Regions from separate parts of the Phycicoccus sp. DTK01 genome, predicted to be linked through region 1. Evidence: riboswitches for the same ligand, from Rfam matches in the RefSeq annotation. Region 1 holds a riboswitch; each other region holds the start of a gene.
The links. A riboswitch is a leader RNA that binds a small molecule or an ion and turns the genes downstream of it on or off. The one in region 1 is predicted to bind S-adenosylmethionine.
Positions count from the first base shown of each region.

Region 1 (9,214 bases):
CTCGACGGGCGGGTCACCGACGCCGGCGCGGTCGAGACCGACCTCGGCCCGGTCCGCTCGACCCGTGGCGCACCGGTGCGGCCGGGGGAGCGCGTGCGGGTGGCCGTCCGCCCCGAGCTCGTCCGGCTCTTGGGCAGCGAGCCGGACGGGACGAGCGAGAACCGGTTGCGCGGCACCGTGATCGGCGTCGCGCACCAGGGCGAGACCCGGCAGTTCCTCGTCGACGCCGGCCGCGGGCACACCCTGCTCGTGCGTGTGCCGACCCCCGCGGCCCCCCGTCTCGGCGTCGGCGACCCGGCCTGGTGCCGCTGGGAGACCGACGACGTCCACCTGTTCCCGCACGACGGCGAGCACTCGGCGCCGCCCCCGACCTCCGTGCCCGACGGGCACGCCGGCTGAGCCCGACCACGAGGAGACCCCCGATGAGCCGTCCCGAGCAGCCCCTGCGCATCCTCGCCCACACCTCCGCCGTGCCCCGCATCCGGCGCGAGCTGACCCGCCGCGGGCTGCTCGGCCTCGCGGCCGCCGGGGGAGCCGGCCTGCTCTCCGCGTGCGGCGGGGGAGGGGGCGGCACCGGCGGCGGGGGCAACGCCACGTCCGTGCCCACCGCCGCACCGCCGAGCCAGGTCGCGACCGGCGGGCCGTTCGAGGCCTCGATCTCGATGTACTCGTGGGGCGACTACGACGCCCCCGAGGTGCTCGAGGCGTTCACCAAGGACAAGGGCCCGACGATCACGACGGACTCGTTCGGCTCCAACGAGGAGCTGATCTCGAAGCTCGTCGCCGGCAAGGGGACCGGCGGCTACGACATCGTCGTGCCGACCGGCGCGTTCATCCCGCAGATGGTGCAGAACGGGCTCCTCGCGCCGATCAACAAGGAGCTCGTGCCCAACCTGCAGCACATGGACCCGCAGTTTCTCGGCCAGGCATGGGACCCCGCCAACAACTACTCGATCTGCAAGGCGTGGGGGACCACCGGGTTCGTCTACGACCGCACGAAGATCACCCGCGAGCTGAAGACCTGGACCGACTTCGCCGACTGCGCGACCAAGGAGGCGAGCGGCAAGGTCTCGCTGCTCGACGACCCCGCCGAGATCACCGGGATCTACTACTGGGCCAACGGGATCGACTGGAACACCACCGACTCCGCGCAGATCGACGCCGCCGAGAAGTTCGTCGTCGACACCCTCGCCCCGCACGTCGCGGCCTTCGACTCCTACCCCGGTGGGCAGGCCATCCCGCAGGGCACGCAGTGGCTCATGCAGTGCTGGAACGGCGACGCGCGGATCGGCATCCAGAACAGCAAGGACCCCGAGAAGTGGCAGTGGGTGCTCGGGTCGCCGACGACCGAGCTGTGGATGGACAACTGGGCGATCGCCGCCGGCGCCCCGCACCCCGAGGCGGCGCACGCGTTCATCGACTACGTGCTGACCCCCGAGAACCAGCTGAAGAACGTCGACTACATCGGCTACCACACGGGCGCCAAGGACATCGAGGAGAGCGCGAAGAAGGCCGGGTTCGACATGCTCGACATGGTCTTCTTCACCCCCGAGCAGATCGCGACCATGAAGACCGGCGAGGTCAACGACGCCCAGCAGCGCACGGTCGACATCTGGAACAAGGCCAAGGCGGCGGCCGGTGCCTGACGGCGCCCTCGCCGCTCCGCCGCCGACCCCGACGACCCGGCGGCTGCGCGCCCCGCGCTTCGCCCTGGCCCTGCCGGCCGGCCTGTGGCTCGTGCTGTTCTTCGTCGTGCCGATCGGCACAGTCGTGTGGTTCAGCTTCGGCTACAAGCCCGGCCTGTTCGGCACCCACGCGAACGACGTCCTCTCGCTCGACCGCTACCGGGAGGCGTTGTCGCCCACCTTCTTCGCGACCTTCCAGAACACGCTGTGGGTTGGCGTGGCCGGGACGCTCCTTTGCCTCGTCGTCGGGATGCCGGCCGCCTACTGGATGGCCGTCAAGGCGCCGCCGCACCGCCGAGGGCTGCTCATCGCGCTCGTCATGGTCCCGTACTGGACCAACTTCCTCGTCCGCACGATCGGGTGGCAGGTCATCCTCGCGCCGCAGGGCTGGCTCTCCGGCCTCCTGCAGGGCCTGCACCTCACCGACGGCCCGCTCGACGTCCTCTACACGCGCGGCGCGGTGCTCATCGGCGTCGTCTACAACTACCTGCCGCTGATGATCCTGCCGCTGTTCGTCGCGTTCGACCGGGTCGGCGGGCCGCTGCGCGAGGCGAGCAAGGACCTCGGCGCGAACCGCTGGCGCACCTTCACCCGGGTCACGCTGCCGCTGGCGCGCCCCGGCATCGTCGCCGGGACCGTCCTCGTCTTCATCCCGCTCATGGGCGACTACGTGACGGCGACCGTGCTCGGTGGCGCGAAGGGCAACATGGTCGGCCAGCTCGTGGCCAGCCAGTTCCAGACCGCGCAGAACTGGGCGCTCGGGTCGGCGATGGCCGTCGTGCTCGTCGTCGTCATCACCCTGACGGTCGCCGTCATCGCGGGGCTCGTGTGGCTCGTCGGGCTGCCGCTGCGCGCGCGCCACCGTCTGGTCCTGGAGGAGGTCGCGTGAGCACCGAGGTCCGCGAGGCACGCCCCGACGACCCGCCACCGCCCGCGCCCCGACCGCGCTCGTGGACCGACCGCGCCCTCACCGTCGTCGGCGTCCTCGTCCTGCTCTTCCTCTTCGCGCCGATCGTCGTGGTCGTCGTCTACTCGTTCAACGAGGGCCGGCTCCTCATCGCCTGGGACCACTTCGGGTTCGGCTCCTTCCGGGCCCTGCTCGACCGGCCGGCCGTCCGCGGCGCCGTCGTCGTGTCGCTCCAGGTGGCCGTGCTGTCCTCGCTGCTGGCGACGCTGCTCGGGACGATGGCCGGGGTGGCCCTCGCGCGCCGGCCCGGGCGGTGGACGTGGTGGTTCATCGGCCTGCTCCTGCTCGTCTCGGTGACGCCCGAGATCGTCGACGCCGTCTCGCTCCTGCCGTGGCTGGTCTACCTCGGGTCGGACGCCGGGCTCACGGTGTTCGACGGCGGCATCGTCCGGCTCGTCGTCGGCCACTCGCTCTTCTCGACCGCGGTCGTCGCGTACATCGTGCGGGCCCGGCTCGTCGGGCTCGACGAGTCGCTCGAGGAGGCGTCGGGCGACCTCTACGCGCCGCCGGGCCGGACCTTCCGGCGGGTCACCGTCCCGCTCGCGATGCCGGCCGTCCTCGCGGGCTACCTGCTCTCGTTCACGCTCAGCCTGGACAACACGATCGTCTCGGCGTTCGTCCAGGTCTCCGGCACGACGCCGTGGCCGGTCTACGTCCTGTCGGCGCTGCGCTCCGGCCTGCGCCCCGAGATCGCCGCCGTCTCGACGGTGATGCTCGTCCTCACCCTGCTCGCCCTCGGTCTCGTCGCGTGGGTGCTCCGGCGCTCGGGCGACTCGGCCACCGACATCGCACGCACCATGGGAGGTGGATGACCGTGGTCGACATGGTCTTCTCCGGCGGACCGGTCTTCACGTCGCGGGCGGTGCGCTCGCGCCCGACCGCCGTCGCCGTCGACGACGGGCGAGTCGTCGCCGTCGGGCACGAGGAGGTGCTCGACCTCGCGACCTCGCGGACCGAGCACGTCGACCTGCGCGGCCGGATGCTCCTGCCCGGCTTCCAGGACGCGCACGTGCACCCGGTGTGGGCCGGCGTCGACATGCTGCGCTGCGACCTCACCGAGCTCTCGAGCGCCGACGCCTACCTCGAGCGGATCGCCCGCTACGTGCGCGAGCACCCCGACGAGGAGTGGGTGCTCGGCGCCGGCTGGTCGATGGCCGCGTTCCCCGGGGGCACCCCGACCGCGGCGGCCATCGACGCGGTCGTCGGCCACCGGCCGGCCTTCCTGCCCAACCGCGACGGGCACGGCGCGTGGGTGTCGTCGGCGGCGCTGCGGCGGGCCGGCATCGACCGCGACACCCCCGACCCGCGCGACGGGCGCATCGAGCGCGACGCCGACGGCCACCCGACCGGCACGCTCCACGAGGGCGCGATGGCCCTCGTCGGCAGCATCGCCCCGGAGACGACCGACGACGAGCGGCTCGAGGGGCTGCTGCGCGCCCAGGCGCACCTGCACGCGCTCGGCGTGACGGCCTGGCAGGACGCGATCATCGGCGACTACGGAGACGGCGGGAACCCGGCGCGGGCGTACCGGGCGGCCGACGAGTCCGGGCGGCTGACCGGCCGCGTCGTCGGCGCGCTCTGGTGGGACCGCAACACCGGGCTGGAGCAGGTGCCCGACATCATCGAGCGGCGGGACGCCCTGTCCACGAACCGGTTCCGCGCGACCAGCGTCAAGATCATGCAGGACGGCGTGCCCGAGAACTTCACCGCCGCGATGCTCGACCCGTACTGCGACGGCCACGGCCGGTACACCGACAACTCGGGCATCTCGTTCGTCGCCGTCGAGACGTTGCTGCCGGCCGCGGTGCAGCTCGACGCCGCCGGCTTCCAGCTGCACTTCCACGCGATCGGCGACCGCGCCGTGCGCGAGTGCCTCGACGCCGTCGAGGGAGCGATCGCCGCCAACGGCCGCCGCGACGCGCGCCACCACATCGCCCACGTCCAGGTCATCCACCCCGACGACGTCCACCGCTTCCGCGAGCTCGGCGTCGTCGCCAACCTCCAGGCCTTCTGGGCCGCGCTCGAGGCGCAGATGGTCGAGCTGACCATCCCCTTCCTCGGCGAGCCGCGCACCTCGTGGCAGTACCCGTTCGGCGACCTGCACCGCTCCGGGGCCACGCTCGCGATGGGCTCCGACTGGGCCGTCTCGACCGCCGACCCGCTCGCCGCGATCCACGTCGCGGTGACCCGGCAGATCCCCGAGGCCCACCGCGAAGGCGAGCCGGAGCACCCGGTGTTCCTGCCCGAGCAGCGGCTCGACCTCGCGACCGCGCTCACCGCGTACACCGCCGGCTCCGCGTTCGTGAACCGGCACGAGGGGACCGGCAGCATCCGGGAGGGCGCGCTCGCCGACCTCGTCGTCCTCGACCGCGACCCGTTCGCCGGGCCGCCCGAGGAGATCGGGGCCACGCGGGTGCTGCAGACCTTCGTCGACGGCCGGCGCGTGCACGCCGCCGACGACGCCTGAGGCCACCCGGAGCAGCGGGGCCGTCCCACGTCGTGGACCCGGGATGACGGGTCGCGGGCGCGTTCGTCACACTCGTCGGCGTAGGTCATGAGTGCCAGTGACAAGCCCCGGCTCGCTGGCCGGCAACCCTCCTCCGCGGTGGGGTGCCCCGGGTGACGACCTGGTCGGCGCCGCAGCGGCGTCGGCAAGCGCGGATCCCGGGCGTCCCGAGGGTCCACGAGGCCCTCAGGAGCCCCGATGTCCACGCACCACACCGCCCTCGTCGCCGCCGGCCACGCCGGCCCCTCCCCGCTGACCCGGTCCCTCCCCGCCGTCGTCGCGCCCGACCCCGTGCCCGTCGTGTCCGGGGCGCTCGTCGAGTACGCGCAGCTCGACCACGCCGCCTCCACCCCCGCGCTGGAGTCGGTGGTCCGCGCGGTCGCGACCGCCACCCGCACCTACAGCTCGGTGCACCGCGGCACCGGATGGCTCTCGCGGGTGACCAGCGCCCACTACGAGGCCGCCCGCGACGAGGTCGCGCGCTTCGTCGGGGCTCGCGCCGACGACCTCGTCGTCCTCGTGCGGACCACGACCGAGGCGACCAACCTCCTCGCCCGTGCGCTGCCGCCGGGGACGCCCGTCGTGGTGTTCGACACCGAGCACCACGCCTCGCTGCTGCCGTGGCCGGCCGCCGCGACGCACCGGCTCCCGGTGCCCGCCTCCCCGGAGGAGGCGCTCGGCCGCCTCGTGTCGACGCTCGCCGGCCTCGCGGGCGGGCCGACCCCGCTCGTCGTCGTCACCGGGGCGTCCAACGTGACCGGTGAGCTGTGGCCGGTCGAGCGCGTCGTCACCGTCGCCCGCCGGCACGGTGCCCGGGTGCTCCTCGACGCCGCGCAGCTCGTCGCGCACCGGCCGGTCGACCTCACCGCGCTCGACGTCGACTGGGTCGCGTTCTCGGGGCACAAGCTGCACGCCCCCTACGGCGCCGGCGCCCTCGTCGGGCGGGCCGACTGGCTCGACGCCGCCGAGCCCCACCTCGCTGGTGGAGGGGCCAGCGCGGCGGTCTCGGCGGACGGCGTCACGTGGGCGACGGGCGCGGCGCGCCACGAGGGCGGCAGCCCGAACGTCCTCGGGGCGGTCGCGCTGGCGGCCGCGTGCGCGGCGCTGCGCACCCACCGGGCGGCGGTCGAGGCGCACGAGGCGCGGCTCGGGGCCCGGCTGCTCGAGGGGCTGGCGGGCATCCCGGGCGTGCGCGTGCACTCGCTCTTCGGAGCCGACCACCCGCGGGTGCCGGTGGCGGCCTTCACCGTCGACGGCCTCGACAGCCACCTCGTCGCGGCGGCGCTGTCCGCCGAGCACGGCATCGGGGTGCGGGCGGGCAAGTTCTGCGCGCACCGGCTCGTCGACGCGCTCCTGGCCCGGGACGGTGACGGCGCGGTGACCGCCGTGCGCGCGAGCGCCGGCCTCGCGACGACCGACGAGCACGTCGAGCGGCTGCTCGCCGCCGTCGCCGCGCTCGCGACGGACGGGCCGGGCGTCGAGTACGTCGAGGAGCCGGGGCGGGGCTGGGTGCCGGCCGACGACCCGCGCGACCTCGACGCGCCGCTGCCCTGGTGAACCCGGGTCGGGGTGCGGCTCAGCGGCGCACGAGGTGCAGCGCGCGCCGCGGGCAGGCCGTGACCGCCTCGCGGGCGAGCGTCAGCTGGTCCTCCGGGACCGGCCCGAGGACGACCGGGTAGCCCCACTCGTCGAGGGCGATCCGCTCGGGCAGCAGCTCGGCGCACAGCCCGCGGGCGCGGCAGTCGGGCCAGTCGACGCGCAGCTCGTGGCCGGCCTCCGGCGTCGGGGCGCTCATGCGACCCTCACCGGGACGTCGGCCGTGCAGCCGCACGCGCCGAGCAGGTGCTCGTCGACGCGGTCGGCGAGCGTCGTCAGGAGGCTGCGGACGAGCCGCGAGGTGCCGTCCGGGTGCGCGCACGCCCCACGCCCGGTCACGAGGCCGGTCAGCTCCTGCACCCGGCGCCGGGTGTCGGCGCCCTCGGCGAGCCCGCGCATCTCCTCGGCGAGGGCGGGCAGCCCGTTGCGGCAGGGGCCGCAGCGGCCGGCGGTCTCGTCGGCGAGATAGCTCGTCCACTGCGCGGTGCGCGCCACCGGGCACGACCCGTCGGCGAGCGAGACGACCGCGCCGGCGCCGAGGCTCGCCCCGAGCGAGCGCAGGTGCGCCTGCGACCAGGTGAGGGAGGGCAGGTCGCGGGGGTGCAGCCACGCGCCGTGGAAGCCGCCGACGAGCAGCGGCGCGGCGAGCGCGGCCGCGTCGAGCACCTGCCACGCGCGGGCCCCGTGCTCGACCTCGACGACCGTCGCGACGTCGATGCGCCCGCGGTGGTCGGCGGGACGGGTCAGGGTGAGGAGCGTCGTGCCCGGCTCGTCGGCGGTGCCGAGCTCGGCGTAGCGGCGCGGGCCGACGAGCGCGGCGGCCGCGAGGTGCGCCCACGACTCGGCGTTGGACAGCAGCGTCGGTCGGCCCTTGTGACCGTCGACGGCCTCGGGCGCCCACGCGGTGACCGGCAGCCCGGGGCGGCCGGCCATCAGCTCGAGGACGGCCCGCGCCTGGCCGGCGACGAAGCGTCCCTCGGCGATGTGGGTGGTCCACGTGACGCGCGAGTCGCCGCGCTCGCCGATGGCGTCGAGCACGGACCGGCCGATGAGGGGACGGTCCTCGGAGGTCACGACGTGCACCCGGCGGGCGCCGAGCGCCCGGGCCGCGAGCTCGGCGCCGTCGAGGACGAGGTGTGGCGCGATGCCGAGCAGCGCCTCGTCCTTGGCGCTCGCGGGCTCGCCCTCGGCCGCGTTGACGACGACGACCGGGCGCCGCGACGGGCGCAGGCCGGATCGGTCCGCGACCGTGCGCAGCTTGCGCGCCAGCGGGAAGCCCGCGCCGCCGCGACCCCGGACCGAGCCCGACTCGGCGAGCCCGACGACGGCGTCGAGGTCGAGGCGCGGCAGGTCCCCGAAGCGCGCGCGGTGGGCGCGCAGCGAGAGGCCGTCGTCGACGCCGGAGAGCAGGAGGGGCCCGGGGCGGACGTGGACGCGGGCCGGAGGCCGGATGGTCATCGCCGGCCCCCGTCGACGGTGAGGGTGCGGACGGGGGAGGGGGCGACCCGGCGCTCGCCCCGGCTCCGTCGCCGGGCGAGCAGGACGGCGACGACGCGCCCGAGCGCGGCGACCACGACGGCCGCGACGCAGGCGGCGGTGATGGCCACCGACCACCCCAGGTCGGCGTCGGTGCCGATGCCGAGGCCGTGGACGACGCCGGCGACCCAGGCCGCGTACGTCGTGAGGTGCAGGACGAACCAGAGCCGGTGGGGCAGGCGGGAGCGGGCCAGCGAGGTGGCGACGACGACGACCGTGAGGTCGAGGGCGAGCGTGCCGAGGCCGAGCCAGAGCGGCTCGTACGTGGCGCCGAACGGGACGACCGCCTGCCACCAGCGGATGTCGACGAACTCGTCGACGACCGCGACGAGCGCGTGCGCGAGGAGCAGCAGGACGGAGACGGCGGCGAGGCCGCGGTGCAGCCCCTGCGTCACGAAGCGCGGCCACCACCGCGACACCGACCGGCCGGTCGCGAGCACGCCGAGGACGACGGTCAGCGTGAAGACGACGACGAGCACGATCCCGGTGCCGCGGTTGAGGTACCAGAGCAGCGGCGAGGTCATCGGGGGTCCTCCAGGTGGGCGGCCCGCCAGGCGGGCGTGGTGGTGACGGAGCCGTCGTGGGCGACGAGCCGGGCGGCGACCGCGCGGTCGGTCAGCCAGGCCAGGGCGTCCTCGCCGAGGACGACGGCGGCGGTCGAGGCGGTGTTGGCGGCGCAGGCCGTGGGTCCGAGCGCGGTGACGGTGCGCCACGGGCCGCCGGCCGGCGCGCCGGTGCGGGGGTCGACGATGTGGTGCCACTGGCGGCCGCCGCGGCGCCAGCGCCGTGCCGAGACGCTGGAGGTCGCGAGGCCACCGGGCCCGACCTGGACGACGAGCTCGTCGCCGCCGGCCTCGAGGTCGGCGAGGCTGTGCCCCAGGCGAACCGGCTGCGTGGACGGGGGAAGGTGGCTCGGCGCGTGCA
Region 1 is NZ_BOPU01000001.1:24,569-33,782, forward strand. Features, by position in the region: gene J3473_RS00120 (ABC transporter ATP-binding protein) at 1-399, shown strand, start outside; gene J3473_RS00125 (spermidine/putrescine ABC transporter substrate-binding protein) at 423-1,646, shown strand; gene J3473_RS00130 (ABC transporter permease) at 1,639-2,574, shown strand; gene J3473_RS00135 (ABC transporter permease) at 2,571-3,464, shown strand; gene J3473_RS00140 (amidohydrolase) at 3,461-5,119, shown strand; SAM riboswitch class IV at 5,203-5,316, shown strand; gene J3473_RS00145 (aminotransferase class V-fold PLP-dependent enzyme) at 5,357-6,715, shown strand; gene J3473_RS00150 (ferredoxin) at 6,735-6,953, opposite strand; gene J3473_RS00155 (NADH-ubiquinone oxidoreductase-F iron-sulfur binding region domain-containing protein) at 6,950-8,212, opposite strand; gene J3473_RS00160 (ferric reductase-like transmembrane domain-containing protein) at 8,209-8,814, opposite strand; gene J3473_RS00165 (FAD:protein FMN transferase) at 8,811-9,214, opposite strand, start outside.

Region 2 (9,214 bases), 130 kb from region 1:
CGGCGGCCCCTGTCGCACCGGCCTCCCGCGGCGGCAGCGTGGTCGCATGAGCGACACCACGACCGTCCACGGGCCCGACGAGCTGCTCGCCGTCCTGCCCTACCAGCTCGGCTACCACCCGACGCGCAGCGTCGTGGCGGTCGCCCTCGACCACCGGCGCCGGGTCCACTTCGTCGCCCGGGTCGACCTCCCACCCGAGGACCACGTCGAGGACACGGTCGAGGCCGTCCTCGGGCCGTTGCGGCGGGAGCTCGCGGGGCCGGTCCTCCTCGTCGGCTACGAGGACGAGGAGCGCGCCTGCGACCCCCTGCTGCTCGCGCTCCTCGAGGCCCTCGAGTCGCGTGGCGCCGAGGTGGCCGACGTCGCGGTCGTGCGCGGGGGACGGCGGTACTCGCCGGTCTGCGAGCGGGCCTGCTGCCCGCGCGAGGGCGTGGTGCTGCCGGCCCCGCACGCGGTGCCGGCGGTGGCCGAGCTGGTCGCCCGCGGCCTCGCGCCCCTGCCCGACCGCGCCGCGGTCGACGGCCTCGTCGCCCCCGACGCGGAGCGCGCGTCGGCGGTCGGGGCCTGGCTCCCGCTCCCGGCGCTCGACCGCCGGTCCCGCCGGGGCAGCGCCCGCGTGCGGCGCGAGGCGGTGCGGGCCTGGGCGCTCGTGCTCGCCCGGCCGGACGCGGTCGGCCGTCCCCGCCTCGAGCCCCCGCCGGAGGTCCTGGCGCGGGCGGTCGAGGGACTGCGCGACATCGGCCTGCGCGACGCGCTGATCGCCTGGGTCGCACCGGGGGTGGTGCCCCGTGGCCTGCTCGACGCGGTGGTGGTCGCCCTGCTCGAGCGGCACCTGCCGCGCTGGGCGGGGATGGGGTCGTGGGTCCACGTCCCGCGGGGGACCGAGGGCCGCCACGAGCTGCTCGAACGCCTGCTGGCGCTCGCCCGTGCGGTCCCCGACGACCGGCCGGACGACGCGGCGGCGGTGTGCACGACGGCGGCGCAGCTCGCCTGGCAGCTCGGCGACGGCGCCGTGGCGCGCGCCGCCCTCGAGCGGGCCCTGCGGGTGGAGCCGGGCTACCGCCTCGCGCAGCTCCTCTCCGGGGTCGTCGAGCACGGGCTGCGCCCCGAGACCCTGACGCGGGCCGGTGGGGACGCGACGGTCGCCGGACGGCTCGGGCGGGCCGGGTGAACGCGCACCGGGCCGGTGGAGGAGCGGTGTTCGTCTGTCGGACGAACACCGGTACCCGTCGGCGCCTCCCGGTACCATCGGGGCAGGTCATGAGTCCCAGTGCCAAACCCCGGTTTGCTGGGCGGCAACCCTCCTCGCGGTGGGGTGCCCCGGGTGATGACCCGGCCGCGGCACAGCCCCCGCGGCAAGCGCGAGTGCCGAGGAGTCCCATCGATGACTGCCACCCCGACCCGGTCGACGGGCGCCGTCTGGCGTCCCGGCGACCCCGTCGGCGACCGTCGCTTCGCGGCGGTCGGCGACCTGCCGCTCGAGCGAGGGGGCGTCCTGCCCGGGGTGACCCTCGCCTACGAGACGTGGGGGACCCTGTCGCCGGAGGGTGACAACGCCGTCCTCGTCGAGCACGCGCTGACGGGCGACAGCCACGTCGTCGGTCCGTCCGGGCCGGGGCACCCCACCGAGGGCTGGTGGCCGGGGCTCGTCGGTCCCGGGGCGCCGCTCGACACCGACCGCTGGTTCGTCGTGGCGGCCAACGTCGTCGGCGGCTGCCAGGGGAGCACCGGCCCCTCCTCGACGGCACCGGACGGGCGAGCGTGGGGCGGCCGCTTCCCGTTCCTCACGATCCGTGACCAGGTCGCGGCGGAGGCGGCCCTGGCCGACCACCTCGGCATCGACGCCTGGGCCCTCGTGCTCGGCGGCTCGATGGGCGGGATGCGGGCCCTGGAGTGGGCGACCTCGTTCCCCGCCCGGGTACGGCGTGCCCTGGTCCTCGCCTCGACCGCCGCGGCCACCGCCGACCAGGTGGCGTGGTGCCAGCCGCAGCTGCTCGCCATCCGCCACGACCCGGACTACCAGGACGGCGACTACTACGACACCGGACGCGCGCCGGTCACCGGGCTCGGTATCGCCCGGCGCATCGCGCACACGACCTACCGGCACGAGAGCGAGCTCGACGCGCGGTTCGGCCGTCGGCCGCGGGCCGGGGAGGACCCGCTGGGCGGCGGCGGGCGCTACGACGTCGAGAGCTACCTCGACCACCACGCGACCAAGCTGGCGCGCCGGTTCGACGCCAACAGCTACCTCGTGCTGTCGGAGGCGATGAACAGCCACGACGTCGGTCGCGGGCGCGGTGGCGTCGCGGCCGCCCTGCGCGCGTTCCCGGGCCTGCTCCACGTCGCCGGCGTCAGCACCGACCGCCTCTACCCGGTGCGCCTGTCGGAGGACATCGTGCGGGCCCGGCCGGGCACCCGGTCGAGCACGATCGAGTCCGACCAGGGTCACGACGGCTTCCTCACGGAGGTCGCGCAGGTCGGGGCGCTCATCCGCGCCGTGCTTGCGGCTGAACCCGACGCGCCCTGCGGTACGGTCGACTGACTGACCGCAGCAGCGCCGAGGAGGACATCGTGACGATCGTCGTTGGCTTCGTCCCGACGAAGGAGGGGCGGGCCGCTCTGGCTCGCGCGGTCGAGGAGGCGAAGGGGCGGGGGAGCCGACTCGTCGTCATCAACTCCCACCGGGGAGGCCTCGACGACGAGACCGCGCGCTCCGCCGAGGAGGAGCTGCGCCGGGCCACCGACGAGATCAAGGCCGCCGGCGCCGAGATGGAGGTGCGTCAGCTCGTGCGGGGCAACGAGCCCGCCGAGGACCTCATCGCGGTCGCGAACGAGACCGGCGCCGACCTCATCGTCATCGGCCTGCGGCGCCGCACGCCCGTCGGCAAGCTGATCCTCGGCTCCAACGCGCAGCGCATCCTGCTCGACGCGCCGTGCGCGGTGCTCGCCGTCAAGGGCTGATCCGGCCCGGTTCCGCTGTGCCGCAGCGCCCCGACGGGCGCTGTGGCAGTGCGTCGTGCCGGCGTCCGACCGGGTGGATGTGGGCGAAGCGGTCGAGCAAAGTTATAATGGTAGAGCGCACCGGGCCGGATGGGGTCGAACCGATCAGCCGGAGCGCCACTCCCCGGACCCTCACCACCGCAGCACCGGCTCCTTCGTGTCCCGGTCCAGCGGTTACCCGCGACGAAAGGTAGTCGGTGTCGCCTGTGTCCTCGAAGCCCTCCGAACCGAGCACCCTCCCCCCCGAGTTCGCCCACGAGGCGCTCCAGAACCTCGTGCGTGCGGGGCGGACCAACGGGTCGGTGAGCGGGACGCAGGTCGCCGAGGCGATGCGCGCCGCCGACGTCACGCCGGCTCGTGGCCGCGTCGTCCTGCGCGCCCTCGGTGACCAGGGCATCGAGGTCCGCCACGACGACACCGCCGGTGTCGCCGCGGCCGCGACCCGCACCGCGAAGAAGACCTCGACGGCGACGACGAAGAAGGCCGCCGCGAAGCCGGCCGCCAAGAAGGCCGCCGCCACCGACGGCGCGGCCAAGAAGACCGCGGCCGCGTCGACGACGAAGAAGGCCGCCTCGGCCGCCGCGTCGCCCGCGAAGAAGGCCGCCCCGGCGAAGAAGACGACGGCCAAGAAGGCCGCCGCCACCGAGGCCCCCGCGCAGGACGCGCCCGTCGACCTCGAGGACGAGCTGGCCACCGAGGACGAGGCCGCCGACGAGACCGGCGAGGCCACGGCCGCCAAGCCCGAGGGCGAGACCGAGGACGCCGGCTTCGTCATGACCAACGACGACGACGACGCCCCGGCGCAGCAGGTCGTCACCGCCGGCGCGACCGCCGACCCGGTCAAGGACTACCTCAAGCAGATCGGCAAGGTCGCCCTCCTCAACGCCGAGCAGGAGGTCGAGCTCGCCAAGCGCATCGAGGCCGGCCTGTTCGCCGAGGAGCAGCTGAACTCCGGCGCCAAGATCGACATGAAGCTCAAGCGCGAGCTGTGGTGGATCGCCCAGGACGGCAAGAAGGCCAAGAACCACCTCCTCGAGGCCAACCTCCGCCTCGTCGTCAGCCTGGCCAAGCGCTACACCGGCCGCGGCATGCTCTTCCTCGACCTCATCCAGGAGGGCAACCTCGGCCTCATCCGGGCGGTCGAGAAGTTCGACTACACCAAGGGCTACAAGTTCTCGACCTACGCGACGTGGTGGATCCGCCAGGCGATCACCCGCGCGATGGCCGACCAGGCGCGCACCATCCGCATCCCGGTGCACATGGTCGAGGTCATCAACAAGCTCGCCCGCGTGCAGCGCCAGATGCTCCAGGACCTCGGGCGCGAGCCCACCCCGGAGGAGCTGGCCAAGGAGCTCGACATGACGCCCGAGAAGGTCGTCGAGGTCCAGAAGTACGGCCGCGAGCCGATCTCGCTGCACACCCCGCTCGGCGAGGACGGCGACAGCGAGTTCGGTGACCTCATCGAGGACTCCGAGGCGGTCGTCCCGGCCGACGCCGTGAGCTTCACGCTCCTCCAGGAGCAGCTGCACAGCGTCCTCGACACCCTCTCGGAGCGCGAGGCCGGTGTCGTCTCGATGCGCTTCGGCCTGACCGACGGCCAGCCGAAGACCCTCGACGAGATCGGCAAGGTCTACGGCGTGACGCGCGAGCGGATCCGCCAGATCGAGTCCAAGACGATGAGCAAGCTGCGCCACCCGAGCCGCAGCCAGGCGCTGCGCGACTACCTCGACTGAGGTCCGCCGCACCACGACGACGGGGCCGCCTCCCACCCGGGAGGCGGGCTCGCGGTCGGGCGTGACGGCGTCGTCGTCGCGACGGCGCCCCGGCAGGCGCAGGGCGTTCGCCCACTGGCGGCGCCCCTCGGCCGGGAGCAGCAGCGCCCGCAGCCGGTCACCGCGCCGGCGGCGGCCGAGGGCCGCGCGCCACACCGTGCGCGCGTCCTCGGTGACGTCGGGCAGGGGAGCGCCGGGCCGTGCGTAACGGGCCCGCTCGAGCGCGTCGACGACCCGGTCGAGGGCGGCGTCCTCCTCCGGGGTGAGGTAGGCGGCGCGCCCCAGCTGCTGCGAGGCCTGGCGCGGGGTCGCGCCGTCGGTCGGCACGAGGCCCACGTCACCGAGCCGCAGGAGCAGCGACTGCCACTCGGCCTCGACCCGCTCGGCGTCGTCGCGGGCCCGGGCGCGGGCCCGACGGCGCGCCCACCACGCGCCGGCCGGCAGCAGCGCCGCGGCCAGGAGCACCCCGAGGACGACGAGCAGGCTCGTCAGGTGGCGGCTCACGAGGTCGAGCGGCCCGGTGGCGGAGGTCGTCGAGCCCGTGTCCTGCGGGTCCTCGGCCGTGACGTCGCGCGAGGGGCCCGCCGAGGCGGACGGCGTGGAGGACGCGCCGGCCGAGGCCGACGGGGCGGCCGTGCTCGTCGCGTCGGTCCGGTCGCGGGTCCACGTCGGGGGCAGGCCGCTGCGCACACCGGGCGTCGGCTCGAAGCGCACCCACCCGAGCTCGGGGAACCACAGCTCGGGCCACGCGTGCGCGTCGTTGACGCGCACGACCCGCTCGCTGCCGTCGGGTGTGCCGGGGAGGAAGCCGACGGCCATCCGCGCCGGGATGCCGCTCTCGCGCGCCATCATGATCATTGCGCTGGAGAACTGCACGCAGTAGCCGCGCTTGGTCTGCAGGAAGCGCACGAGCGGCTCCTCGGCCGCGGCCCCCTGGGCGGTGTCCTCGACGAGGTCCTCGGAGTAGGTGAAGTCCGGGCCGCGCAGGTAGTCCTGGATGCTCGTCGCGACCTCGAGCGGGGTGTCGCCGTCGCCGGTCACGCGGTCGAGCACCTCGCGCACGGCGGACTGCGCCCGCTGGTCGACGACGAGGTCCTCGGGGTTCGGGGCGGCCCCCTCGACCGTCGTGCCGAACTGCTCCGGCTCGGGCGCCAGCTTCGTGTACTCGACGGTGTACTCGCCGACCGGCTGGGTCAGCTCCACGACGCCGCCCGAGGTGACCTGCCACGTCCCGGGGGCGAACGGGGCCCCGACCGGGTTGGCCGGCAGGGCGACCTGCGGCGGCGCGACCGACGAGGAGAGCACCTCGATGCGCTCGGTCGTCCGCTTGACGTCCGGAGCGGCCCCCGCCCCCGGCAGCTGGCCGTCCGGCGGGACGTAGGCCGGGTCGTCGGTGTCGACCCAGCGTCCCCGACGGTAGGTGTCGAGCAGGCCGACGCGCAGCGGCTCCGGCTCGTCGGCCGAGGTCCGGTAGGTGATGACGGGGTCGGTGGAGCGGTCGGCGAGGTCGCGGGCGATGTCGATGCTCGTCGAGAGCCGGACGGCGCCGCCGTTGCCACCCCCGTCCCCGCGGGCCAGGCCGTCCGCGATGAACGTCGTCGGCAGGTGCGGGACGAGGGCCGGCACGACGACGGCGGCGGCGAGGGCCAGCGCCCCGACGACGCGTCCGGTCGTGGCGAAGGAGGTCCCCGGGTCGGCGTCGCGGTGGCCCTCGGCCGCCAGCCCGCCCCACGCCCGCAGCGTCCGCACGCCCTGCCGCCCGACGAGGGCCAGCCAGAGGACGGCCGGGGGCAGCAGGTACCAGGCGGCGAGACCGGCATAGGTGTTCGTCGCGGCCGCGAGGAAGGCGGCGAGCAGCGGGATGCCGGCGAGCGCCGGGTTGCGGTACGTGACCGCGATCGCGTCGGTGACGAGCGCGGCGAGGCCGACGAGCAGGCTCACCGCGAGCACGACGCCGCGGTCTGACGGCGCCGGGGCGGAGTAGGCGGTGACCGTGCCGTACGCCTGGTCGAGGAGGACCCCGAGGGCCCGGCCGGTCTCGGGGGTGGGGACGAGCCCTCCCCACAGGTGCCCCTGGCCGTGCAGGAGCGCGACGGCCTCGGTGAGCACGAGGACCTGCCCGGCGACGACGAGCGGCCGGGCGACGGTGAGGGCGCGCAGGGCCGCGCCGGTCAGCGCGACGAGGAGCACGAGCACGAGGCTGGGCCGCAACCAGTCGCCGGTGGGCGCGAAGAGGTCGGTGAGCGGGAGGGTGACCGCGAGCGCGGTGAGGGCGACGAGGAGGGTCTCGAGCGGCTTGGCGCGGGTCATCGGGCCCCCGCCAGGGTGGTGGAGACGGCCCCGGACCACGCCTCGGCCGGCCCGGTGCCGGCGTCGGCGGCGGACGCGAGCCAGCCGGAGCCCTGGAGCGTGGCGACCGTCGCCGCCGCGCCGCCCTCGGTGGGCCGTTCCCCGCCGGCGGTGCGGCCGAAGCGGGTCGGGTCGACGACGAGGGCCACGCCGGTGGACCCGGGCTGGCGCAGCGCGGCGAGGGTGTGCGCGTCGTCGTCGGAGAGGGGTCCTCCGACGTAGACGACGAGCCCGCCCTGGCCGGTCAGGCCGCTCGCCGCGTGCAGCACCGCGCGGGTGCCGTCGTCGGTGCCCAGGCCCACCCGGGCGAGGGCGTCGAGCCCGCCGTCGACCGTGTCGTCGTGGCGCACCCCGGTGTCGTCGCCCGGGTCGGCGGTCAGGAGGTGGACGGCGTGGGCGCCGTCGACGAGGTGGACGAGGACGGACGCCGCGAGCGTCACCGCCCACTCGAGCGACCCCGAACGGCCCGAGCCGCCGTGCCCCGCCGTGCGCGAGTCGACGAGGACGACCGCGCGCCGCTTGGCCGGGCGGTCCTCCTGGCGGACCATGAGCTCGCCCGTGCGCGCCGTGGCCGGCCAGTGGATGCGCCGCAGGTCGTCGCCGTCGCGGTACTCGCGGATGGTCTGGTCGTCCTCGCCGTGCAGCGCGACCATGTGGGGGATCGAGCCCTCGCTGCCGATGCCGCGGCCGAGCGAGCGCCCGGCCGTCAACGGCAGCACGCGGGGGAGGACGACGACCTCGGCGTGCCCGCTGACGGCGGCGGTGCGCAGCGTGAGGCCGAAGGGGTCGCGGACGCGGACACGCAGCGGACCGAGGTGGTGGACCCCGCGGGTGTGCGAGCGGACGCTGTACTGCACCTCCTGCGTCGTGCCACCGCGCATCGACGCGATGACGAAGCGGGGCCGGTCGCCGAGCGCGTAGTCGATGCCCTCCTCCGCCATGAGCACCGGCGTCGGCGAGGGCTCGAGGTTGCGGACCCGCAGCGTGACGACCGAGCGCTGGTCGATGGCGACGCGGCCCGGCTCGACCGACCGGGTGACCTCCAGGCGCAGGCCGTGCCGGCGCACGAGCACGAGCGAGCCGGCCGTCAGCGCGAGGAGCAGGACGCCGATGCGGGTGACGTCGTGCTGGCCGAGGAGCACGCCCGCCGCGACGAGCACGGTCCCGCACCCGAGGAAGGAGGCTCCTCGGGTGGTCAGGGTGCGGCGCAGGAGGTCCACGGGTCAGCGGGTGGGGGCCGGGACGCGCACCCGCTGGAGCAGGTCCGTCAGGACGTCGGCCGTGGTGCGGCGCGCCATCTGCGTCTCGCCGGTGGGGATGAGCCGGTGCGCCAGGACCGGCACGGTGACCTGCTGGACGTCGTCGGGCAGGACGTGGTCGCGCCCGGCGAGGGCGGCGTGGGCGCGCGAGGCGCGCAGCAGGTGCAGCGTGGCCCGCGGGGAGGCGCCGAGGCGCAGCGCCGACGAGGAGCGCGTGGCGCCGACGAGGTCGACGATGTACTGCTTGACGGCGGGGGAGGCGTGCACCCGCCGCACCGCCTCGACCATCTGCTGCACGGTCGCGGCGTCGGTGACCGGCCGCAGCGCGTCCAGAGGGGAGCCGGCGCCGTGCAGGTCCAGCATCTCCAGCTCCGAGCGGGGTGACGGGTAGCCCATCGAGATGCGCGCCATGAACCGGTCGCGCTGCGCCTCGGGCAGGGGGTAGGTGCCCTCCATCTCGATGGGGTTCTGGGTCGCCATGACGATGAAGGGCCGCGGCAGCGTGTAGGTCGTGCCGTCGACGGTGACCTGGCCCTCCTCCATCGACTCCAGGAGCGCCGACTGGGTCTTCGGGGAGGCGCGGTTGATCTCGTCGCCGACGACGACGTTGGCGAAGATGGCGCCGGGGCGGAACTCGAAGTCGCGCACGTCCTGGTTGTAGACCGAGACGCCGGTGATGTCGCTCGGCAGCAGGTCCGGGGTGAACTGCACCCGGCGCACGGGGGCGTCGATGCACCGGGCGAGGGTCTTGGCCAGCAGGGTCTTGCCGACCCCGGGGACGTCCTCGACGAGGAGGTGCCCCTCGGCGAGCAGCACCGTGACCGCGGTGCGCAC
Region 2 is NZ_BOPU01000001.1:157,584-166,797, forward strand. Features, by position in the region: gene J3473_RS00670 (DUF4192 domain-containing protein) at 47-1,171, shown strand; SAM riboswitch class IV at 1,257-1,368, shown strand; gene J3473_RS00675 (homoserine O-acetyltransferase) at 1,385-2,542, shown strand; gene J3473_RS00680 (universal stress protein) at 2,572-2,961, shown strand; gene J3473_RS00685 (RNA polymerase sigma factor) at 3,207-4,733, shown strand; partial or broken gene J3473_RS19790 (transglutaminaseTgpA domain-containing protein) at 5,532-7,082, opposite strand; gene J3473_RS00695 (DUF58 domain-containing protein) at 7,079-8,341, opposite strand; gene J3473_RS00700 (MoxR family ATPase) at 8,345-9,214, opposite strand, start outside.
Region 2: it holds a riboswitch for S-adenosylmethionine, as region 1 does, so the genes downstream of both, J3473_RS00675 (homoserine O-acetyltransferase) here and J3473_RS00145 (aminotransferase class V-fold PLP-dependent enzyme) in region 1, are expected to answer to the same signal.

Region 3 (9,214 bases), 120 kb from region 1:
GCGACGTCGCCGAGGCCGAGCGAGGTCATCTGGAGGATGACCGCCGCGAGCGAGGTGCGCTGGATCTCGGGCTCGGTGAACTCGTCCCGCGCCTCGAAGTCCTCCTCGGAGTACAGGCGGATGCAGACGCCGGGCGCGACGCGGCCGCAGCGGCCTGCGCGCTGGGCGGCGCTGGCCCGGCTGACCGGCTCGATCGGCAGCCGCTGCACCTTGGTGCGCTGGCTGTAGCGGGAGATGCGAGCGGTGCCGGTGTCGACGACGTAGCCGATGCCGGGCACCGTGAGCGAGGTCTCGGCGACGTTGGTGGCGAGGACGATCCGGCGCCCGCCGCCACGGCGGAAGACCCGGTGCTGCTCGGCCGACGACAGCCGGGCGAACAGGGGCAGCACCTCGGTGCCCGGCAGCTTCAGGGCGTTCAACGCGTCGGCGGCGTCGCGGATCTCGCGCTCCCCCGAGAAGAACACGAGGATGTCGGTCGCGTCCGGTGCGGGCGGCTCCTCGGTCCACAGCTCCTCGACGGCCTGCACGACCCCGGTCACCTGGTCGCGCTCCTCGACGACGTGCTTGCCGTCCGGGGTCGTCTCGACGAGCGGACGGTAGCGGACCTCGACGGGGTAGGTGCGCCCGGACACCTCGAGCACCGGCACCTCGCGGACGACGTCGCCGCGCTCGTCGGTGCCGAAGTGCCGGGCGAAGCGCTCGGGGTCGATCGTCGCCGAGGTGACGACGACCTTGAGGTCGGGGCGCCGCGGCAGCAGCTGCTTGAGGTAGCCGAGGATGAAGTCGATGTTGAGGCTGCGCTCGTGCGCCTCGTCGATGATGATCGTGTCGTACCGGCGCAGGTCGCGGTCGCGCTGCATCTCGCTGAGCAGGATGCCGTCGGTCATCACCTTGACCCGCGTCGCGTCGCTGCTGTGGTCGCCGAAGCGCACCTGGTAGCCGACGGTGCCGCCGAGCTCGACCTCCATCTCCTCGGCGATGCGCTCCGCGACCGACCGGGCCGCGATCCGCCGCGGCTGGGTGTGCCCGACCTGGCGGCCCCCCGCCCCGCGGCCGAGCTCGAGGCACATCTTCGGGAGCTGGGTCGTCTTGCCCGACCCGGTCTCGCCGGCGATGACGACGACCTGGTGGTCACGCAGGGCCGCGAGGATCTCCTCGCGCGCGGCGACGACGGGCAGGTGCTCGGGGTAGTGCAGCTCCGCCGCGGCGACCGCCTCGAGCGCGGTCTCGGTGCGGGCAGGCATGCCCGACAGGATAGGTCGCCCTCACCGCGGGCTCCGACCGGACGTCCCCTGCCGCTGGGGTGCGCGCTCCTGCGGGACGACGTGCGGCAGGGCCTTCCGGGTCGCGTGCAGGCTCACCCCGGCCGTGTAGAGCCCGACCGTCCGGGCCCCGCCCGCCCGCACGAGCCGCAGCTCGCGTCCCGCGGCGGCCACCTTCGCCCGGACCACCCGGACACCGGCGGCCCGCAGCCGGGCCGCGGCTCCTCCCGCGACCACCGACGCGGACGGTGCCGCGTGGGCGACCGTGGGAGGCGCCAGCATGAGCCGGACCCGGGCGTCCTGCAGCCGGGTCCGCGCCGTCTGGCCCGCCCCCATGAGGATGCGCTCCTGGGTGCCCAGCGTCCTGGCCACGGCCACGCCGTCCGGGCCCACGACCGTCCCGACCTTCGCCGCCGTGGTGAACGACTGCCCGGCGAGGCCGAGGACCCACGCGCCGGCCGCGACCCCCACGTCCCGCGCGCTCCCCTCGTCGTACCCGACGAGCAGCACCCCGTCGGCGAGCGTCCCGACGCCCTCGCCGACCACCCCGGCGGCCGCCAGCGGCGGCGCGACCCGCGTCGGCAGCGCGGCGAGCATCCCGACACCGTGGCCGACCGAGCTCGCCTGCCGCAGCGCGCGGTAGAGCGCCGAGTCGCCGATGTCGTCGTCGGCGAGCGCCCCGAGGACGCCGGCGCAGCGGGCGTCGGCGGAACGCAGCCGGTCCAGGGCCGCCGCGTGCGTGCACTCGGCACGCAGGACGGTGGCCATCTCGTCCTGCTGCGCCCGACGGACCGCGAGCAGGACGGGGTCCACCTCGGTCGCTCCGGCCCCGACGAGGGCGACGGCGCGCTCCTCGAGGAGCCGATGGGCGTCCCACGCGTCGCCGTGCGCGGTGACCGCGTGCTGCGCCACCGCCTGCTCCTCCTCGAGCACCGTCGCGTAGGCGCGCAGCGGGGCCACCGCCCCGAGGAAGCGGTGGGCCGCGCGCTCGAGCACGGCCGGCGCCGTCCCGATCCGGGCGCCGAAGGCCTCGCCGGCGGGCCCGTCCCAGACCGCTCCGTCGCGCAGCCGGGCGAGGTCGGCCGCCGTGTCGGCGAGCCGCCGACCGGTCGCGTCGCACGTCGAGGCGACCGCCCGCACCCCCTCCGCCGACCCCTCGACCGGGCCCAGCGACATCACCACGTCGGGCCACCCCGCAGGCCGCGCGAGACCCCCGCCTCGAGGTCGAGATAGGCGCCCCCCGCCGTCCCGGCCGCCTCGCCGAGGACGGTCAGCGCGTCCGCCACCCGCAGTCGCGCGTGCCGCCACCCGCCGAGCAGATCCTCGAGCGCGGCGCCGCTGCGGCCGGGCCCGAACGCCCATCGGTCCGCCGCGGGGTCCCTCATGAGCGCGAGCGACTCAGCGAGGTCGAGCAGGCGCTCCCCCACCTCCAGCACGCTCGGTGCATCCACCCGGTACGTCGTCATGCCCCGACGCTAGGCGGGGGCGGCGTCCCGCCCGCCGGGTTTTCCACAGGCCCCGGCGGGCGGGAGGGTCGCTCAGCCCTGCGTGGCCCCGACGAGCTCGGGCGCCGCGTCCCCGGAGCCGTCACCGGCCGCCGCGGCGAAGCCGGCGTCGAGGTCGGCGAGGATGTCGGCGACCGACTCGATGCCCACCGCGAGGCGCACGAGACCGGGCGTGACACCGGCGGCCAGCCGGTCCTCGTCCCCGCCCTGGCTGTGCGTCGTCGACGCCGGGTGGATGGCGAGCGAGCGCACGTCGCCGATGTTCGCGACGTGGCTGTGCAGCGACAGGCCCTCGACGAAGCGGCGCCCGGCCTCGATGCCACCGCGGATCTCGAACGCGAGCACCGCCCCGGCGCCCAGCGGCGCGTACTTGTCCGCGAGCGCCTTCCCCGGGCTGCTGTCGAGCGAGGCCCACCGCACCGACTCGACCTGGGGGTGCTGCTCCAGGTGCTCGGCGACCCGGCGGGCGTTCTCGAGGTGGCGCTCCAGGCGCAGGCTGAGGGTCTCGATGCCCTGCCCGATGAGGAAGGCGTTGAACGGCGAGACGGCGGCGCCGAGGTCGCGCAGCAGCTGCACTCGCGCCTTGAGGATGTACGAGAGGTTCGCGCCGAAGGGGCTTCCGACGCCGAGGTCCGGGCCGAAGCGCAGCCCGTGGTAGCTCTCGTCCGGGGTGTTGTAGTTGGGGAAGCGCTCCGGGTCCTTCGTGTAGTCGAAGGTGCCGCCGTCGACGATGACCCCGGCGATGGACGTGCCGTGCCCGCCGAGGTACTTGGTCGCCGAGTGGATGACGACGTCGGCGCCCCACTCCAGCGGCCGGATGACGTACGGCGTCGCGATGGTGTTGTCGACGACCAGCGGCACGCCGACCTCGTGGGCGACCGCGGCGACGGCCTCGATGTCGAGGACCTCGGCCTTGGGGTTGGCGATCGTCTCGCCGAAGAACGCCTTGGTGTTGGGGCGCACCGCGTCGCGCCAGGCCTGCGGGTCGGTGTGGTCCTCGACGAAGGTGACGTCGACGCCGAGCTTGCGGAAGGTGAACTTCAGCAGGTTGACCGTGCCGCCGTAGAGCGCCGCGCTGGAGACGATGTGGTCACCGGCCTCGGCGATGTTGAGCAGGCCGAGCGTCGTCGCGGCCTGCCCGGACGCCACGAGCAGCGCCCCGACCCCGCCCTCGAGCGCAGCGATGCGCTGCTCGACGGCGTCCTGCGTCGGGTTCATGATGCGCGTGTAGATGTTGCCGAACTCGCGCAGCGCGAAGAGGTTCTCGGCGTGCGCGGTGTCGTTGAAGACGTACGACGTCGTCTGGTAGATCGGCAGGGCCCGGGCGCCGGTGGCGCTGTCGGGCTGCTGGCCGGCGTGCACCTGGCGGGTCTCGAAACCCCACTGGGACGGGTCGGTCATCGGTTCGCTCCTGACTCGTGGGTGCGACCGACCGGCGGGCCGGGCGCACGCGGACGTGTGCTCGGCGGGGTGCCCAGGGGCTCCCGCGCTTGCGCGCGACGGGTGCCGCACGCCTGGTCCTCACCCGGGGCACCCCACCGCGGAGGAGGGTTGCCGGCCAGCGAGCCGGGGCTTGGCGCTGGCGCTCATGACCTGCCGTCAGGATACGCACGGGCCCGCCCGCGGTCAGCCCCCTCCCCCGCCCCGTCTCACCCCACGAACGGGGCAGGATGACCCCATGACCTTCCACGCCGACGAGTACAAGGCCGCCGCGGGCCGCTACCGCGCCGGGATGCCCTACCGCCGCACCGGCCGCTCCGGGCTCGACCTCCCCGCCATCAGCCTGGGCCTGTGGCACAACTTCGGGGACGACGTGCCGCTGGAGCGCCAGCAGGCGATCCTGCGCCGCGCGTTCGACCGGGGCGTCACCCACTTCGACCTCGCGAACAACTACGGCCCGCCCTACGGCAGTGCCGAGCGCAACTTCGGGACCCTCTTCGCCCGCGACTTCCGCCCCTACCGCGACGAGCTCGTCATCAGCTCCAAGGCGGGCTACGACATGTGGCCCGGCCCCTACGGCCAGGGCGGCGGCTCGCGGAAGTACGTCACCGCCTCGGCCGACCAGTCGCTGCGGCGCACCGGCCTGGACTACTTCGACATCTTCTACAGCCACCGCTTCGACGAGACGACCCCGCTCGAGGAGACCTGCGGGGCGCTGGACTCCCTCGTGCGCGCCGGCAAGGCGCTCTACGTGGGCATCTCGTCCTACTCGGCGCAGCGCACCCGCGAGGCCGTCGAGATCCTCCGCGCGATGGGCACGCCGCTGCTCATCCACCAGCCGTCGTACTCGATGCTCAACCGCTGGATCGAGGAGGAGGGGCTGCTGGACGCCCTCGGCGAGACCGGCGTCGGCTGCATCGCCTTCTCCCCGCTGGCCCAGGGGATGCTGACGAACAAGTACCTCAAGGGCATCCCCGAGGGCTCGCGTGCGGCGCAGGGCAAGTCGCTCGACCCCGCGCTGCTCACCGACACCGCGCTCAAGCACATCCGCGCCCTGGACCGGCTGGCGAAGACCCGCGGCCAGACCCTCGCGCAGATGGCCCTCGCGTGGGCGCTGCGCGACCCGCGCGTCACCTCGGTGCTCATCGGCGCGAGCTCGGTCGAGCAGCTCGACGACAGCCTCGACGCCGTCAAGAAGCTGAGGTTCACGAAGGACGAGCTCGCGAAGATCGACAAGCACGCCCAGGACACGGGCATCAACCTCTGGAAGACCTCGAGCGACAAGTGAGTTGAGAGAGAACATGAGCGACGACTACATCCCCTCCCCCTCCGACTGGGTGCGCGAGCAGGTCGAGAAGATCGACGAGACCGGCGACACCCGTTCGGTCAGCGTGATGGACCGCCCGGTCGTCATGCTGACGATGCGCGGCCGCAAGACCGGCGCGGTGCGCAAGGTCCCGCTGATGCGCGTCGAGCACGACGGCACGTACGCCGCCGTCGCGAGCAAGGGCGGCGCGCCGGAGCACCCCGTCTGGTACGGCAACCTCCTCGCCGACCCGAACCTCACCCTCCAGGACGGCACCGAGTCCTGGGAGGCCGTGGCCCGCGAGATCGACGGCGCCGAGCGCGAGGAGTGGTGGGAGCGCTGCGTCGCCGCCTACCCGCCGTACGCGGAGTACCAGACCAAGACCGACCGCCTCATCCCCGTCCTGCTGCTGGAGCGCAAGGACGCCTGAGGCGCCGACGTCGCCCCGCCACCGGCTCAGTCGGAGGTCGGGGCGACGTCCTGCTCGTGGGCGGCCGCGTCGGCCCGGGCGCCGCGCTCGACGCGGCGGAACCACAGCAGGCCGAGCACCGGCAGGACGAGCGGCACGAACCCGTAGCCCTGGCCGAAGTGCGACCAGACGGTCTTGTCGGGGAAGGCCGACGGGTCGAGGTAGGACGCGAGCCCGACGAGCAGCACGCCGGCGAGCTCGACCGCGCACGCGACGATGCCGACGCGCACCCAGCGGCCACCGCGGGCGAGGCACCACGTCGCGAGCAGGTAGACGACCGCCGCGAGCGCCGACAGGACGTAGGCCAGCGGGGCGCGGTCGAAGTACTCCGAGATCTGGAGCACCGAGCGCCCGGTGGCGGCGAGCGCCAGCACGCCGTAGACGACGACGAGCAGCACGCCGGGGCCGCCGAGGGCCCGGCGGTCGCGCGGGGCGGGGTCAGTCATAGGACATCCAGATCTGGGCGAGCCGGGCGGACATGACGCCGACGGCGAACGCGCCGACCGCGATCGAGCCCATGGCCCAGCGGGACTTCTCCTTGATGGCGAGGAACGCCGTGCCCGGCGGGATCACCGGCAGGCTCACGAGGTAGGCGATGAACGTCGCCCGCTCGGCCGAGTCGGTGACGTGCCCGCTGCCGACGAGCCCACCGACGAGCACAACGAGCAGCGCGAGCTCGAGCAGCCCCGCGATCCCGAGGAGCAGGTCGTCGATGAGGCGGTCCCGGACGGCGTAGACGACCGCCGCGCCGCAGAGGACCACCGAGAGGCCCACGACGACGTACGTCAGCGCTGCGATCACCGGCTCATGCTAGACGGGCCGCCGTCCACGACGGCGCGGGTGCCCGTGCCGGCGCCCGGGTCGGGGTGCGACACTGCGGACATGGCAACGGCGCAGCTCGGTGACGTGGAGATCGCCTACGAGGTCGACGGGCCCGACGACGGGGTGCCGATGCTCCTCGTCATGGGTCTGGGGACGCAGCTCGTGGGCTGGCCGCAGGACCTCGTCGACGGCCTGGTGGCGCGCGGCTTCCGGGTCGTGCGGCACGACAACCGCGACATCGGCCTGTCGAGCTTCACGCCGGGCCCTCCCCCGCCGCGCGCGGCGGTCGTCCGCAGCTTCCTGCGGCCGGGCTCGGGCGGGGCCGACTACCTGCTCGCCGACATGGCCGACGACGCGGCCGCTCTCCTCGACCACCTCGGCATCGCTGCCGCCCACGTCGTCGGCGCCTCGATGGGTGGGATGATCGCGCAGCAGCTGACGATCGACCACCCCGAGCGGGTCCTCAGCCTCACCTCGATCATGTCCAACACCGGCAGCCGCCGGCACGGGCGCGTCCACCCGCGGCTCCTGCCGACGATGGCGATGTCCTTCACGCAGCCGCGGCCGACCGACGAGGAGGAGGCGGTGCGCCTCGGCGTCGAGGGGTGGCGGGTCATCGCCGGGCCGCTCTTCGACGAGGAGGAGATGACGGCGCAGGTGCGGGCCGCGGTGCGGCGCAGCGTCAGCCCCATCGGCACGGTGCGCCAGCTGCTGGCCATCCTCGACAGTCCCGACCGCACCGAGCGCCTGCGCGAGGTCGACGTGCCGACGCTCGTCGTCCACGGCCTCGCCGACCGCCTCGTGCAGCCGAGCGGCGGCATCGCGACCGCGCAGGCCGTGCCGGGCTCGCGGCTGCTCATGTTCCCCGACATGGGGCACGACCTGCCGCGTTCCCGCCGGGTCGAGATCGTCGACGCCATCGCGCAGAACGCGGCCCGGGCGGCCGAGGTGCGCGCCGGCTCCTGAGCCCGGGTCTGTGCTGTCGGCCCGGTCAGCCGAGGCAGGCGCCGACGGCCTCGACGAGCAGCTGCACCTCGTCCTCGGTGACGACGAGCGGCGGCGCGAGCCGGATGGTCGAGCCGTGCGTGTCCTTGGCGAGGACGCCGCGGGCCAGCAGCCGCTCGCACAGCTCGCGCCCGGAGGGGCCGCCCGGCGAGACGTCGAGCCCGGCCCACAGGCCGCGCACCCGCAGGCCGTCGAGGCCCCGGCCGACGAACGGGCGCAGGCCCTCCTCCAGGACCGCACCCAGCCGGGTTGCGCGCGACTGGAACTCCCCCTCGGCGAGCATGAGGCAGACCTCGTGCCCGATCGCCGCGCCCATCGGGTTGCCGCCGAAGGTCGAGCCGTGCGAGCCGGGGGTGACGACGTCGAGCACGGCGTGGTCGGCGGTGATCGCGGACACCGGGTAGAGGCCGCCGCCGAGCGCCTTGCCGAGGACGTAGACGTCGGGACGGACGTCCTCGTGCTCGCACGCGAAGGTGCGACCGGTGCGTGCGAGGCCGGACTGGACCTCGTCGGCCACCATGAGGGCGCCGGCGGTGTCGCAGACCTCGCGGACCGCGCGCAGGTACCCCTCCGGCGGGATGACGACGCCGCCCTCGCCCTGGATCGGCTCGAGGAGGACCGCGACCGTCGTGTCGTCGACGGCCGCGCGCAGGGCGTCGACGTCGCCGTACCGCACCGTGCGGAACCCCGGTGTGTAGGGGCCGTACTCGTCGCGCGCGACCTTGTCGTCCGAGAAGCTGACGATGGTCGTGGTGCGTCCGTGGAAGTTGCCCTCCATGACGACGATGCTCGCAGTGTCCTCGGGGACGCCCTTGACCCGGTAGCCCCACTTGCGCGCGACCTTGATCGCGGTCTCGACGGCCTCGGCGCCGGTGTTCATCGGCAGGACGACCTCGTGACCGGTCAGCGCCGCGAGCTCCTGCGCGAACGGCCCGAGCCGGTCGTTGAGGAAGGCCCGGCTGGTCAGCGTGAGCCGGTCGAGCTGGGCGTGGGCGCGGGCCCGCAGCCGGGGGTGGCCGTGGCCGAAGTTGAGCGCCGAGTAGCCGGCCAGGCAGTCGAGGTAGCGCCGGCCCTCCACGTCGGTCACCCAGGCCCCCTCGCCGTGGGCCAGCACGACGGGCAGCGGGTGGTAGTTGTGCGCTGCGTAGCGCTCGGTGAGGGCGATGTGCGCGCCCGAGTCGAGCGGGGTGCGGTCTGACGTCATCGTCGAACCTCCTTCATCCCGACCCTAGCGACGCCGCCGGGTGGGGGGCGGGAGGCGGGCGCGGACGTCGGCGGGCTCACACCGTCCCGGGCGCGACGACGAGGTAGACCGAGGCGGCGAGCGCGACGACGACGGCGGCGAGCTTGTCCGCGGGCAGCGAGGTGCCGAAGTGCAGCCGGTCGACGAGGAGGATGCCGACCT
Region 3 is NZ_BOPU01000001.1:141,680-150,893, reverse strand. Features, by position in the region: gene hrpA (ATP-dependent RNA helicase HrpA) at 1-1,244, opposite strand, end outside; gene J3473_RS00640 (hypothetical protein) at 1,266-2,444, opposite strand; gene J3473_RS00635 (hypothetical protein) at 2,438-2,728, opposite strand; gene J3473_RS00630 (bifunctional o-acetylhomoserine/o-acetylserine sulfhydrylase) at 2,801-4,168, opposite strand; SAM riboswitch class IV at 4,249-4,361, opposite strand; gene mgrA (L-glyceraldehyde 3-phosphate reductase) at 4,446-5,495, shown strand; gene J3473_RS00620 (nitroreductase family deazaflavin-dependent oxidoreductase) at 5,509-5,943, shown strand; gene J3473_RS00615 (hypothetical protein) at 5,970-6,428, opposite strand; gene J3473_RS00610 (hypothetical protein) at 6,421-6,783, opposite strand; gene J3473_RS00605 (alpha/beta fold hydrolase) at 6,865-7,770, shown strand; gene rocD (ornithine--oxo-acid transaminase) at 7,796-9,013, opposite strand; gene J3473_RS00595 (hypothetical protein) at 9,090-9,214, opposite strand, start outside.
Region 3: it holds a riboswitch for S-adenosylmethionine, as region 1 does, so the genes downstream of both, J3473_RS00630 (bifunctional o-acetylhomoserine/o-acetylserine sulfhydrylase) here and J3473_RS00145 (aminotransferase class V-fold PLP-dependent enzyme) in region 1, are expected to answer to the same signal.